Regions from separate parts of the Streptomyces cyclosori genome, predicted to be linked through region 2. Evidence: predicted binding sites of a transcription regulator. Region 2 holds the regulator's gene; each other region holds the start of a gene.
What was found. The regulator HrcA, encoded in region 2, represses chaperone genes, less so after heat shock. The targets are predictions, from matches to a motif close to TTNGCACTCNGNNNNNCNGAGTGCNAA.

Region 1: a site for HrcA is predicted at 1,153-1,179, ahead of groES (co-chaperone GroES). Genes of this name have one in related genera too.
Region 3: a site for HrcA is predicted at 2,031-2,057, ahead of groL (chaperonin GroEL). Genes of this name have one in related genera too.

Annotation. Positions count from the first base shown of each region.
Region 1 is NZ_CP163520.1:3,241,849-3,246,368, reverse strand. Features, by position in the region: gene AB5J87_RS14280 (FtsW/RodA/SpoVE family cell cycle protein) at 1-969, opposite strand, end outside; gene groES (co-chaperone GroES) at 1,326-1,634, shown strand; gene groL (chaperonin GroEL) at 1,750-3,378, shown strand; gene AB5J87_RS14265 (hydroxyacid dehydrogenase) at 3,601-4,520, opposite strand, start outside.
Region 2 is NZ_CP163520.1:5,363,383-5,367,902, forward strand. Features, by position in the region: gene AB5J87_RS23660 (DUF3097 domain-containing protein) at 1-719, opposite strand, end outside; gene AB5J87_RS23665 (MBL fold metallo-hydrolase) at 759-1,472, opposite strand; gene hrcA (heat-inducible transcriptional repressor HrcA) at 1,663-2,679, shown strand; gene dnaJ (molecular chaperone DnaJ) at 2,680-3,816, shown strand; gene AB5J87_RS23680 (nitronate monooxygenase) at 4,034-4,520, shown strand, end outside.
Region 3 is NZ_CP163520.1:4,394,000-4,398,519, forward strand. Features, by position in the region: gene thrC (threonine synthase) at 1-936, shown strand, start outside; gene AB5J87_RS19655 (MoaD/ThiS family protein) at 970-1,245, shown strand; gene AB5J87_RS19660 (cold-shock protein) at 1,681-1,887, shown strand; gene groL (chaperonin GroEL) at 2,219-3,841, shown strand; gene AB5J87_RS19670 (trypsin-like serine protease) at 3,933-4,520, opposite strand, start outside.

The DNA of each region.
Region 1 (4,520 bases), 2.1 Mb from region 2:
GCCCGGCGGGCGCTTCTCCGGCGGCAGGAACACGTCGAAGGGGTGCAGCCAGGCCACGATCCGGCCTTTGACGTGCGGCTCGGTCGAGCCGACGACGTACGCCCCGACCGCCGCCATCAGTACGCCGCAGACGATCCAGCTGGTGCGCTCGGTCGCCACGTACAGCATGACCACGAAGAGCCCGAAGAAGATCAGCGAGGTGCCCAGGTCGCGTTCGAAGACCAGCACCAGCAGGCTCAGCACCCAGATCGCCACCAGCGGGGCCATCTGGCGGCCCGGCGGCAGCCGTACGCCCAGGACCTTGCGGCCGGTCAGGGCCAGTGAGTCGCGGTGGACGACCAGATAGCCCGCGAAGAACACCGTGATCATGATCTTCACGAACTCGCCGGGCTGGAGCGAGAACGGGCCGAGGTAGATCCACCGCTTGGCGCCGTAGGTGTCCGCCCCGAAGAAGGACGGCGCCATCAGCAGGACCAGCGCCACGGCCATCGACACGTAGATGTAGCGGGTCAGCCGCCGGTGGTCGCGCAGCAGCGCCACCGTCGCCAGACAGCCCGCCAGCCCGATCACCGTCCACACCAGCTGCCCCGACGCGGTCGGCGCCGAGTGGTACGCCCTCGCGTACGCCGGGTCGAGCCGGTAGAGCAGCACCAGGCCGAGCCCCGACAGGAGCATCGCCACGGGCAGGATCAGCGGGTCCGCGTACGGGGCGAAGCGGCGCACGGTCAGATGGGCGGCCAGCGCCATCAGCGTCATGCTGACCGCGAACTCGGCGGTGGCGCGCGGCACGCCGCCGGTCAGCGCCACCGACACGCACGCGTGCCCGCCGACCGCGACCAGCACGACCAGCGCGAGCAGCAGCGCCTCGGTGCGCCGCCGGACGGAGGCGAGGGCGCGGCCGGGGCCGGGCGGCGCCGACGGCGGGGTGCCGCCGACCTCCGGCGCCGGGTCCGCGGGCGTCGTCCTCATCGGATGGTCCTCATCGGTCCGAGGATATGAACCTTTTCGCCCGGGTGGCGAGGGTTCTGCCACGGCCGCCCCTGTCGCGAACTCCACAGGGGCGCGGACGAACCGGATGGGTGAATCCGGCGTCCGCGCGTTCCTCGCGCTTGGCGCGCGTACCTGCGAAATCCGGCCGCCACGGCCTTCGGCTTGGCACTCCGCTTGACCGAGTGCTAATCGCCGTCCTAGTCTCGGCTCTGGCACTCCCCACCGGAGAGTGCCAACACAGCGACGGGCAGGTCCGGCACCCGCGACGACGGATCCACCTGGTCGCCACCTCAGACAGTTAACCCCGTGAGATCTCCGAAGGGGGAGGTCGGATCGTGACGACCGCCAGCTCCAAGGTTGCCATCAAGCCGCTTGAGGACCGCATTGTGGTCCAGCCGCTCGACGCCGAGCAGACCACGGCCTCCGGCCTGGTCATTCCGGACACCGCCAAGGAGAAGCCCCAGGAGGGCGTCGTCCTGGCCGTGGGCCCGGGCCGCATCGAGGACGGAAAGCGCGTCGAGCTCGACGTCACCGTCGGCGATGTCGTGCTGTACAGCAAGTACGGCGGCACCGAGGTGAAGTACAACGGCGAGGAGTACCTCGTCCTCTCGGCCCGCGACGTGCTCGCGATCATCGAGAAGTAATTCACCTCGAAGCGAATGCTTCGTGAGCTGCGCCCCTGGCCACCCTGCTGACTGCCGGGCGGCCCGGGGCGCAGTTTCGTATCACCCGAATTTTCGAGAGGGCTGAACCGCTCCCATGGCGAAGATCCTGAAGTTCGACGAGGACGCCCGTCGCGCCCTTGAGCGCGGCGTCAACAAGCTTGCCGACACCGTGAAGGTGACGATCGGCCCCAAGGGCCGCAATGTCGTCATCGACAAGAAGTTCGGCGCCCCCACCATCACCAACGACGGTGTGACGATCGCCCGCGAGGTCGAGCTCGACGACCCGTACGAGAACCTGGGCGCCCAGCTGGTGAAGGAGGTGGCGACCAAGACCAACGACATCGCGGGTGACGGCACCACCACCGCCACCGTGCTGGCCCAGGCGCTGGTCCGCGAGGGTCTGCGCAACGTCGCCGCCGGCGCCTCCCCGGCCGCCCTGAAGAAGGGCATCGACGCCGCCGTCAAGGCCGTGTCGGAGGAGCTCCTCGCCACCGCCCGTCCGATCGACGACAAGTCGGACATCGCCGCCGTGGCCGCGCTCTCCGCGCAGGACGCCCAGGTCGGCGAGCTCATCGCCGAGGCGATGGACAAGGTCGGCAAGGACGGTGTCATCACCGTCGAGGAGTCCAACACCTTCGGCCTGGAGCTGGAGTTCACCGAGGGCATGGCCTTCGACAAGGGCTACCTCTCGCCGTACATGGTCTCCGACCAGGAGCGTATGGAGGCCGTCCTCGACGACCCGTACATCCTGATCAACCAGGGCAAGATCTCCTCGATCCAGGACCTGCTGCCGCTGCTGGAGAAGGTCATCCAGGCCGGCGCTTCCAAGCCGCTCCTGATCATCGCCGAGGACGTCGAGGGCGAGGCCCTCTCCACCCTCGTCGTCAACAAGATCCGCGGCACGTTCAACGCCGTGGCCGTCAAGGCCCCGGGCTTCGGCGACCGCCGCAAGGCGATGCTGCAGGACATGGCCACCCTCACCGGTGCCACCGTCATCGCCGAGGAGGTCGGCCTCAAGCTCGACCAGGCCGGTCTGGACGTGCTGGGCTCCGCCCGCCGCGTCACCGTCACCAAGGACGACACCACGATCGTCGACGGCGGCGGCAACAGCGAGGACGTGGTCGGCCGCGTCGCGCAGATCAAGGCCGAGATCGAGTCCACGGACTCCGACTGGGACCGCGAGAAGCTCCAGGAGCGCCTCGCGAAGCTCGCCGGCGGCGTGTGCGTGATCAAGGTCGGCGCCGCCACCGAGGTGGAGCTGAAGGAGAAGAAGCACCGTCTGGAGGACGCCATCTCCGCGACCCGCGCCGCGGTCGAGGAGGGCATCGTCTCCGGTGGTGGCTCCGCGCTCGTCCACGCCGTCAAGGTCCTGGAGGGCAACCTCGACAAGACCGGCGACGAGGCCACGGGTGTCGCGGTCGTCAAGCGCGCCGCCGTCGAGCCGCTGCGCTGGATCGCCGAGAACGCCGGCCTCGAGGGCTACGTCATCACCTCGAAGGTGGCGGAGCTGGAGAAGGGCAACGGCTTCAACGCCGCCACCGGCGAGTACGGCGACCTGGTCAAGGCCGGCGTCATCGACCCGGTCAAGGTCACCCGCTCCGCCCTGGAGAACGCCGCCTCCATCGCCTCCCTGCTGCTCACGACCGAGACCCTGGTCGTCGAGAAGCCGGCCGAGGAGGAGGCCGAGGCCGGTCACGGCCACGGTCACGGTCACAGCCACTGACGTGGTGACGCGCCGGCGTCCGTGAGGACGCCGCCGTAAGGACGACGAGGAGGGGCCCCTGTTCACCGGAGACGGTGGACAGGGGCCCTTTCCGTTTCCCGTACGGGGCTTTCCGGCGCGGGGCCCTTCCGTACGGGGAGTTCCGCGTCCGGCCGTTCCGCATACGGCCGTTTCGCGTCCGGCCGTTTCGCGTCCGGCCGTTCCTCGTCCGGGGCGGGCGGCTCAGGCCGAGTGGCCCAGGGCCGCCGGGTGGACCGGGTCCGCGAACGGGCGCCCGGCCGCGAACCGCTCCACCTCGTCCAGCGCCAGATCCGCCATCCGGTGCAGCTCGTTGCCGAGGGACCCGGCGATGTGCGGGGTCAGGAGCACGTTCGGCAGGTCGTACAACGGGCTCTCGCGGGGCGGCAGTTCCGGTTCGGTGACGTCCAGTACGGCGTACAGCCGCCCGGACAGCAGCTCCCCGAGCAGGGCCTCCTCGTCCACCAGGGAGCCGCGCGCGGTGTTGATCAGGGTCGCCCCGTCGGGCATCGCGGCGAGCTGGCGCGCGCCGATCATCCGCTCCGTGGCCGGGAGCTGCGGCGCGTGGACGGAGACGACGCTGCTGCGGGCGCACAGCTCGTCCAGCGCGACCGCCTCCACGCCCAGCCGGCCCGCCTCGGCCGGGTCCACGTACGGGTCGTGCAGCAGCACCCGGAAGTCGAGGGGCCGCAGCAGCTCGATCACCCGGCGGCCGATCCGCGAGGCGCCGACCAGGCCGACCGTGCGGCGGTAGTTCCCGGTGCCCTCCGTCTCGGCCAGCCAGTCGTGCGGGGCGCGCAGCTCCGCGTACCGCCGGGCGGCGGTCAGCACCCGCTTCCCGGCGAAGAGGATCGCGGCCAGCGTGTACTCGGCGACCGGCAGGGCGTTGGCCGAGGCCGCCGAGGACACCGCGATGCCCCGCTCCCAGCACGCCTCGGTGATGTGGTGCTTGACTGACCCGGCGGCGTGCACCACGGCCCGCAGCCGGGGCGCCGCGGCCAGCACCTCGGCGGTCAGCGGGGGCGCTCCCCAGCAGGTCAGCAGCACTTCGGCCCGCGCCAGCGCGTCCGCCACCGGGGGCGCGGGGGCGCGGAGCTCATGGGCCACGAGCCGCGGATCGGTAC
Region 2 (4,520 bases):
GACAGGATCCGCTGCCATGCCGCGCCCGTGTTCGCGGGCCAGCCCAGGGTGCGGCAGACCCCCGTCTTCCAGTCCTCGCCCCGGGGTACCACCGGCCACGCGGGGATCCCGACCGACGCGGGCTTCACCGCCTCCCACACGTCGATGTAGGGGTGGCCCGCCACCAGGACGTGTTCGCCGGTGACCGCTGCCGCGATCCGGGACTCCTTGGAGCCCGGCACCAGGTGGTCGACCAGTACGCCGAGCCGCGCGTCGGGGCCGGGGGCGAACTCGGCGACGATGGCCGGGAGGTCGTCGACGCCGGAGAGGTACTCGACGACCACGCCCTCGATGCGCAGGTCGTCGCCCCACACCTTCTCCACCAGCTCCGCGTCGTGGCGCCCCTCCACATAGATGCGCCCGGCGCGCGCGACCCGCGCCCGCGCCCCCGGCACCGCCACCGATCCGGAGGCCGTGCGCGCCGGGCGCGCCGGGCCCGCGGCCGGGCGCACCAGGGTGACGACCTTGCCTTCGAGCAGGAAGCCCCGCTCGGCCAGCGGGAACACCCGGTGCTTGCCGAAGCGGTCCTCCAGCGTCACCGTGCCCGCCTCGCAGCGGATCACCGCCCCGCAGAACCCCGTCCCCACCTCCTCGACCACCAGGTCGGACTCGGCGGGGACCTCGGGGACCGGGGTCCGCTTCTTCCAGGGCGGGGTCAGGTCCGGGCTGTAGCTGCGCATTCGGATGACAATACGGCCTGACCGGCGCCCCCCGAGGGGCTACGACACGCCGAACCTGGCGGCGAGTTCGGCGCGCTGGGCGCGGACGAAGGCCGCGTCGACGGCCGCCCCGTGCCCCGGTACGTACACCGCGTCCTCGCCGCCGAGCGCGAGCAGCCGGTCCAGGGCGGCGGGCCAGCGGGTGCGGACCGCGTCCGGGCCCGCCTGCGGTTCGCCGGACTCCTCCACGAGATCGCCGCAGAACACCACCTCGGGCGTGCCCGGCACCAGCAGCGCCAGGTCGTGGCCGCTGTGGCCGGGCCCGACGTTGGCGAGCAGCACCTGGCGTCCGCCCAGGTCCAGCGTCCATTCGCCGCTGACCGCGTGGTGCGGGCGCACCAGCAGGTCGGCGGCCTCGGCGGCCCGCTCGGCCGGGACCCCCTGTGCGACGGCGTCGGCGCACAGCGCCTCGGAGTCCAGCACCCGGTCGATGCCGACCGCCCCGTACACCTCGCAGCCCGCGAACGCGGCGGTGCCCAGCACGTGGTCGAAGTGGGGGTGGCTCAGTGCGATGTGCGTCACTCGGCGCCCGGCCAGCGCCTGGGCCTGGGCGCGCAGTTCGGCGCCCTCGCGCAGCGTGGACCCCGTGTCGTACAGCAGTACGGCCCGGTCGCCCACGACCAGACCGGCCGTCGCGTCCCACCCCGGAAGGCGGCGCCGGCCCACGCCGTCGCCCAGTCGCTCCCAGCCGAACTCTTCCCATCTGACGTCCATGACGTGACGCTATCCCGGGTGCCGGAAGGCGGCGCCGGGCCGCGCCGCTCCACCGTGCCGCGAGCGTCACGGTCGGCCGCCCTTGCTAGGGGTGTACTGGTCGGCCGTACACTGGCCGGGGGATTGCTGGCACTCGAACGCACAGAGTGCCAGGCGGAGCGCCGAGGGACGACAGCTGGAGGTGTGCGCGATGCTCAGTGAACGCAGACTTGAGGTCCTGCGCGCCATCGTCCAGGACTACGTCGGGACCGAGGAGCCGGTCGGGTCGAAGGCCCTGACCGAGCGGCACGCGCTGGGCGTCTCCCCGGCGACCGTGCGCAACGACATGGCCGTGCTGGAGGAGGAGGGCTTCATCGCCCAGCCCCACACCAGCGCCGGCCGCATCCCCACCGACAAGGGCTACCGGCTGTTCGTCGACCGGCTGGCCGGCGTCAAGCCGATGTCGGCCCCGGAGCGGCGCGCCATCCAGAACTTCCTGGACAGCGCGGTCGACCTGGACGACGTGGTGGCCCGCACGGTCCGGCTGCTCGCCCAGCTCACCCGGCAGGTCGCCGTGGTGCAGTACCCGTCGCTGACCCGGTCCACGGTGCGGCACGTGGAGCTGCTCTCGCTGGCCCCGGCCCGGCTGATGCTGGTGCTGATCACCGACACCGGCCGCGTCGAGCAGCGGCTGGTGGACTGCCCGGCGCCGTTCGGCGAGACCTCGCTCGCGGACCTGCGGGCGCGGCTGAACAGCCGGGTGGTGGGCCGTCGCTTCGCCGATGTGCCCCCGCTGGTGCAGGAGCTGCCGGAGTCCTTCGAACCGGAGGACCGAGGAACCGTTTCGACGGTCCTCTCCACCCTGCTCGAAACCCTGGTCGAGGAGACCGAGGAGCGGCTGATGATCGGCGGTACCGCCAATCTCACCCGCTTCGGACACGACTTCCCGCTGACCATCCGGCCGGTGCTGGAGGCGCTGGAGGAGCAGGTGGTGCTCCTCAAGCTCCTCGGCGAGGCCAAGGAATCGGGCATGACCGTACGAATCGGGCATGAGAACGCCCATGAGGGGCTGAACTCCACGTCCGTCGTCTCGGTCGGCTACGGTTCGGGCGGCGAGGCGGTCGCCAAACTCGGCGTGGTCGGACCGACCCGCATGGATTACCCCGGAACGATGGGAGCGGTACGCGCAGTGGCACGTTACGTCGGACAGATCCTGGCGGAGTCGTAAGTGGCCACGGACTACTACGCCGTACTGGGCGTACGCCGCGACGCATCGCAGGACGAGATCAAGAAGGCGTTCCGGCGCCTCGCCCGCGAGCTTCACCCGGACGTGAATCCGGACCCGAAGACGCAGGAGCGGTTCAAGGAGATCAACGCCGCCTACGAGGTCCTCTCGGACCCGCAGAAGAAGCAGGTCTACGACCTCGGCGGCGACCCCCTGTCGTCGTCGGGCGGCGGTGGCGCCGGCGGCTTTGGCGCGGGCGGCTTCGGCAACTTCTCCGACATCATGGACGCCTTCTTCGGCAACGCGGCGCAGCGCGGACCGCGCTCGCGCACCCGCCGGGGCCAGGACGCCATGATCCGGCTGGAGATCGACCTCAACGAGGCGGCCTTCGGCACGACCAAGGAGATCCAGGTCGACACGGCGGTCGTCTGTACGACCTGCTCGGGCGAGGGCGCCGCCCCCGGCACCTCGGCCCAGACCTGTGACATGTGCCGCGGCCGTGGCGAGGTCTCCCAGGTCACCCGGTCCTTCCTGGGCCAGGTCATGACCTCCCGGCCCTGCCCCCAGTGCCAGGGCTTCGGCACCGTGGTGCCCACCCCGTGCCCGGAGTGCGCCGGCGACGGCCGCATCCGCTCGCGGCGCACGCTCACGGTCAAGATCCCGGCCGGTGTCGACAACGGCACCCGCATCCAGCTCGCGGGCGAGGGCGAGGTCGGCCCCGGCGGCGGCCCCGCCGGCGACCTGTACGTGGAGATCCACGAGCTGAACCACGACGTCTTCCAGCGCCGCGGCGACGATCTGCACTGCACGGTGACCATCCCCATGACGGCGGCGGCGCTCGGCACCAAGGTGCCGCTGCAGACGCTGGACGGCATGGAGGAGGTGGACATCCGCCCGGGCACCCAGTCGGGCCAGTCCATCCCGCTGCACGGGCGCGGTGTCACGCATCTGCGCGGCGGCGGCCGGGGCGACCTGATCGTCCACGTCGAGGTCACCACCCCGACCAAGCTGGACCCCCAGCAGGAGGACCTGCTGCGCCAGCTGGCCAAGCTCCGCGGCGAGGAGCGCCCCCTGGGCCAGTTCCAGCCGGGGCAGCAGGGGCTGTTCTCTCGGTTGAAGGACGCTTTCAACGGCCGCTGACGTCCGGCTCGGCCGGGGGTCCGGGGGTTGTCCCCGGGGGAGTGCAGTCAGCCGGGGCAGCAGGGGCTGTTCTCGCGGTTGAAGGACGCTTTCAACGGCCGCTGACGGGCCGCTCGGCCGAGCCCGCCGTTCCCCGTACCCCCGGGTTTCCCGGGGTGCGGGGGCCGGTGCCACGGGGCGATTCGGAGCCGGGGCGTGCCCGTGGCACGATGCGGGCATGGCTTTGACCGATCTCTGCCGGTATCCGATCGTGCAGGCTCCCATGGCCGGTGGCGTCTCCGCCCCCGGCCTGGTCGCCGCGGTCGGCGAGGCCGGCGGACTCGGGTTCCTGGCCGCCGGGTACAAGACCGCCGACGGCATGTACCAGGAGATCAAGCAGCTGCGCGGACTCACCGGGCGGCCGTTCGGGGTCAATCTGTTCCTGCCGCAGCCCCCGCACACCGACCCGGCCGTCGTCGAGGTCTACCGCAGCCAGCTGGCGGGCGAGGCCGCCTGGTACCAGACGCCGCTGGGCGACGCCGACTCGGGCGGCGACGACGGCTACGAGGCCAAGCTGGCGATACTGCGCGAGGACCCCGTCCCGGTGGTCTCCTTCACCTTCGGCTGCCCCGACCGCGAGGTGCTGGCCGCGTTCACGGCGCTCGGCACCTACACCGTGGTCACCGCGACCACCCCCGACGAGGCGCTGGCCGCCCAGAGCGCCG
Region 3 (4,520 bases), 970 kb from region 2:
TCCGGCAACCCGACGCACTCCTTCAAGGACCGCGTCGTCGCGATCGCCGTCGAGGCCGCCCGCGCCTTCGGCTTCACCACGCTCTCCTGCTCCTCCACCGGCAACCTCGCGGGCGCCGTCGGCGCCGCCGCCGCCCGCGCCGGCTTCCGCTCCTGCGTGTTCATCCCGCACGACCTGGAGCAGGGCAAGGTCGTCATGGCCGCGGTCTACGGCGGCGAGCTGGTCGGCATCGAGGGCAACTACGACGACGTCAACCGCTTCTGCTCGGAGCTCATCGGCGACCCGCTCGGCGAGGGCTGGGGCTTCGTCAACGTCAATCTGCGCCCGTACTACGGCGAGGGCTCCAAGACCCTGGCGTACGAGATCTGCGAGCAGCTCGGCTGGCGGCTGCCCGACCAGATCGTCATCCCGATCGCCTCGGGCTCGCAGCTCACCAAGATCGACAAGGGTCTCCAGGAGCTCGTCAAGCTGGGTCTGGTCGAGGACAAGCCGTACAAGATCTTCGGCGCCCAGGCCGAGGGCTGCTCGCCGGTCTCCACCGCCTTCAAGGCCGGGCACGACGTGGTCCGCCCGCAGAAGCCGAACACCATCGCCAAGTCGCTGGCGATCGGGAACCCGGCGGACGGCCCGTACGTCCTGGACATCGCGCGGCGCACCGGCGGCGCGGTCGAGGACGTCGACGACGAGCAGGTCGTCGACGCGATCAAGCTGCTGGCCCGGACCGAGGGCATCTTCGCCGAGACGGCGGGCGGCGTGACCGTCGGCGTCACCCGGAAGCTCATCGAGAACGGCCTGCTCGACCCGGCCCTGACCACCGTCGTCCTCAACACGGGCGACGGCCTCAAGACCCTCGACGCGGTGGCGCCGACCACTGGACCGACCGCGACCATCCGCCCGAGCCTGGACGCGTTCCGCGACGCCGGCCTGGCCGGCTGACCCACCGCTCCGGAAGCACGGAAGGCAGAAGACATGAGCGTCAACGTCCGCATCCCCACCATCCTCCGTACGTACACCGGCGGCGCCGCCGAGGTCGCGGCCGAGGGGGCCACCCTCGCCGAGGTCATCGCCGACCTGGAGAAGAACCACACCGGCATCGCCGCCCGGGTCCTGGACGACCAGGGCAAGCTGCGCCGCTTCGTCAACGTGTACGTGAACGACGACGACGTCCGCTTCGAGCAGGGCCTGCAGACGGCCACGCCGGACGGCGCCGGGGTCTCGATCATCCCGGCCGTCGCCGGCGGCTGATCCGACGCGCCCCAAGGGCCCCGGAAGATACGCTGCGTTACCTGAATTGCCCCCTCCGCAAGCTAAGCGGAGGGGGCAATTCAGTGTGGTTGAGCGCGGTACAGTGGGGAAGTCCCCTTCGTTGTGCGTGCCGCATGCATATGAGAACGCGACGAACCGGCGTCGAGAAGCAGTCAAAGTGTTCGAGCATATTGCGCCTTAAGTGCGCTTTGCCCGGCCCGACTTGCCCCGGAATGCTGAATTTCGCGGCATTCCGCTCTTCCCCCCTGCCCTGAATTCTCGTCCGATTGACCTGTTGCAGAGGGCAGTTGGGCAGATACATTCAGCCGCGGTCGACGCGTTCCGGCGCACACCCTCTCCTGTCGGAGGGTGGAGGTCTGACCCGGGTCCGCGAAGTGCGGCTCCGTGCAAGGGCCAGTAATAGGGGAGTTAGGCATGGCTCAGGGCACCGTCAAGTGGTTCAACGCGGAGAAGGGGTACGGCTTCATCGCGGTCGACGGTGGTGCGGATGTTTTCGTCCACTACAGCGCGATCCAGATGGACGGCTACCGCACCCTTGAAGAAGGTCAGCGAGTCGAGTTCGAGATCTCGCAGGGCCAGAAGGGTCCGCAGGCGGACATGGTCAAGCTCGCCGCAAGCTGATCTCGGCGCGATCGACCACCGACGCACTCACGCACGTGGGGCCCGCATCCTCTGTAAATGGATGCGGGCCCCACGTGTGTGTCCGGACCCCCGCCGACGGCCCCGCCGGGGCGTCCGGGACCCGGCCGGGTCGGTGGGACGGCCTTGCACTCTCCTGGGTCGAGTGCTAATCATTGGGCTTAGCACTCTCCGAGTGAGAGTGACAGAACTTGGATCGGGTCGGTGAGGTCCGCGAGCCGCGTGGGAAGGAACCACAAGGCGCGCAGGCCGTCCGTCGCGGGCGCCTCCTCGATCCGGAGCAATCCACCCCTGTCCGGGAGGACCACTTCACATGGCCAAGATCATCGCGTTCGACGAGGAGGCCCGGCGCGGCCTGGAGCGCGGCATGAACCAGCTCGCCGACGCCGTCAAGGTCACCCTTGGCCCCAAGGGTCGCAACGTCGTCCTTGAGAAGAAGTGGGGCGCCCCCACGATCACCAACGATGGTGTCTCCATCGCCAAGGAGATCGAGCTCGAGGACCCGTACGAGAAGATCGGCGCCGAGCTGGTCAAGGAAGTCGCCAAGAAGACGGACGACGTCGCCGGTGACGGTACGACCACCGCGACCGTCCTCGCCCAGGCGCTGGTGCGCGAGGGCCTGCGCAACGTGGCCGCCGGTGCCAACCCGATGGCGCTGAAGCGCGGCATCGAGAAGGCCGTCGAGGCCGTCTCCGGCGCGCTGCTGGAGCAGGCGAAGGATGTCGAGACCAAGGAGCAGATCGCTTCGACGGCCTCCATCTCCGCCGCCGACACCCAGATCGGCGAGCTCATCGCCGAGGCGATGGACAAGGTCGGCAAGGAAGGCGTCATCACGGTCGAGGAGTCCCAGACCTTCGGTCTGGAGCTGGAGCTCACCGAGGGCATGCGCTTCGACAAGGGCTACATCTCGGCGTACTTCGCGACCGACATGGAGCGCATGGAAGCCGCGCTCGACGACCCGTACATCCTGATCGTCAACTCGAAGATCGGCTCGGTCAAGGACCTGCTGCCGCTCCTCGAGAAGGTCATGCAGTCGGGCAAGCCGCTCCTGATCATCGCCGAGGACGTCGAGGGCGAGGCCCTGTCGACCCTGGTCGTGAACAAGATCCGCGGCACCTTCAAGTCCGTCGCCGTCAAGGCCCCGGGCTTCGGCGACCGCCGCAAGGCCATGCTGAACGACATCGCCATCCTCACCGGCGGCACGGTCATCTCCGAGGAGGTCGGCCTCAAGCTGGAGAACGCGGGCCTCGACCTGCTCGGCCGCGCCCGCAAGGTCGTCATCACCAAGGACGAGACCACCATCGTCGACGGTGCCGGTGACAGCGAGCAGGTCGCCGGTCGCGTGAACCAGATCCGCGCCGAGATCGAGAACTCGGACTCGGACTACGACCGCGAGAAGCTCCAGGAGCGTCTGGCGAAGCTGGCCGGCGGCGTGGCCGTCATCAAGGCCGGCGCCGCCACCGAGGTGGAGCTCAAGGAGCGCAAGCACCGCATCGAGGACGCCGTGCGCAACGCGAAGGCGGCCGTCGAGGAGGGCATCGTCGCCGGCGGTGGCGTGGCCCTGCTCCAGGCTTCCTCGGTCTTCGAGAAGCTGGACCTGTCGGGTGACGAGGCGACCGGCGCCAACGCCGTGAAGCTCGCCCTGGAGGCCCCGCTCAAGCAGATCGCCGTCAACGGTGGCCTTGAGGGCGGCGTCGTCGTCGAGAAGGTGCGCAACCTGGCCGTCGGCCACGGTCTGAACGCCGCGACCGGCGAGTACGTCGACATGATCGCCGAGGGCATCATCGACCCGGCGAAGGTCACGCGCTCCGCGCTGCAGAACGCCGCGTCGATCGCCGCGCTGTTCCTCACCACCGAGGCCGTCATCGCCGACAAGCCGGAGAAGGCCGCCGCGGCGGCTCCGGGCGGCATGCCGGGCGGTGACATGGACTTCTGAGCCACGGCTCAGCGGTTCCAGGCTGTACGCCGAGGGCGGCACCCCCTGCACGGGGGTGCCGCCCTCGGGCGTTTCCGCCCGGCCCCGGCGGCTACTTGAGGCCGATCTCCGGGCCCACGGTGGCGACGTTGGTGAAGACCGAGACCGGGAACTCGGCGTTGCAGAACTTGTTGCCCGCCGAGACGATGCCGACGATCACGTCGCCCGCGACCAGCGGGCCGCCGGAGTCGCCCGAGCAGACGCTGTCGGTCCGGCCCTTGGTGGAGGTGCCGCACAGCTTCAGGGTGGGGTCGTCGGTCGCCATGAACGGGTCGCACGCGGCGGGCGCGGAGAGCGTCAGCGTGGCCTTCTTGAGCTTCTGGCCCAGGGTGTCGGTGGCGGTCAGGCCCCAGCCGTAGACGGTGGCGGTGCGGCCGTTCGCGTACAGCGCCGCGTCCTTCTTGGTCGCCACCCGCAGCGTCTTGTACGGGAGAGGCTTGTCGAGCGTGATGACGGCGGCGTCGTGCTCCAGGCTCCAGTTGTACTTGGGCGCCACCTTGGCCGACTTCACGTGCCGCACCTGCCCGGCCTTCGACTTCAGATCGGTGCGCCCGCCGATGACCAGGAGGCCCTTGGGGTCGGGCGAGTTCTTGACGCAGTGACCGGCCGTCAGCACCTTGTCCGGGGCGATGAGCGCGCC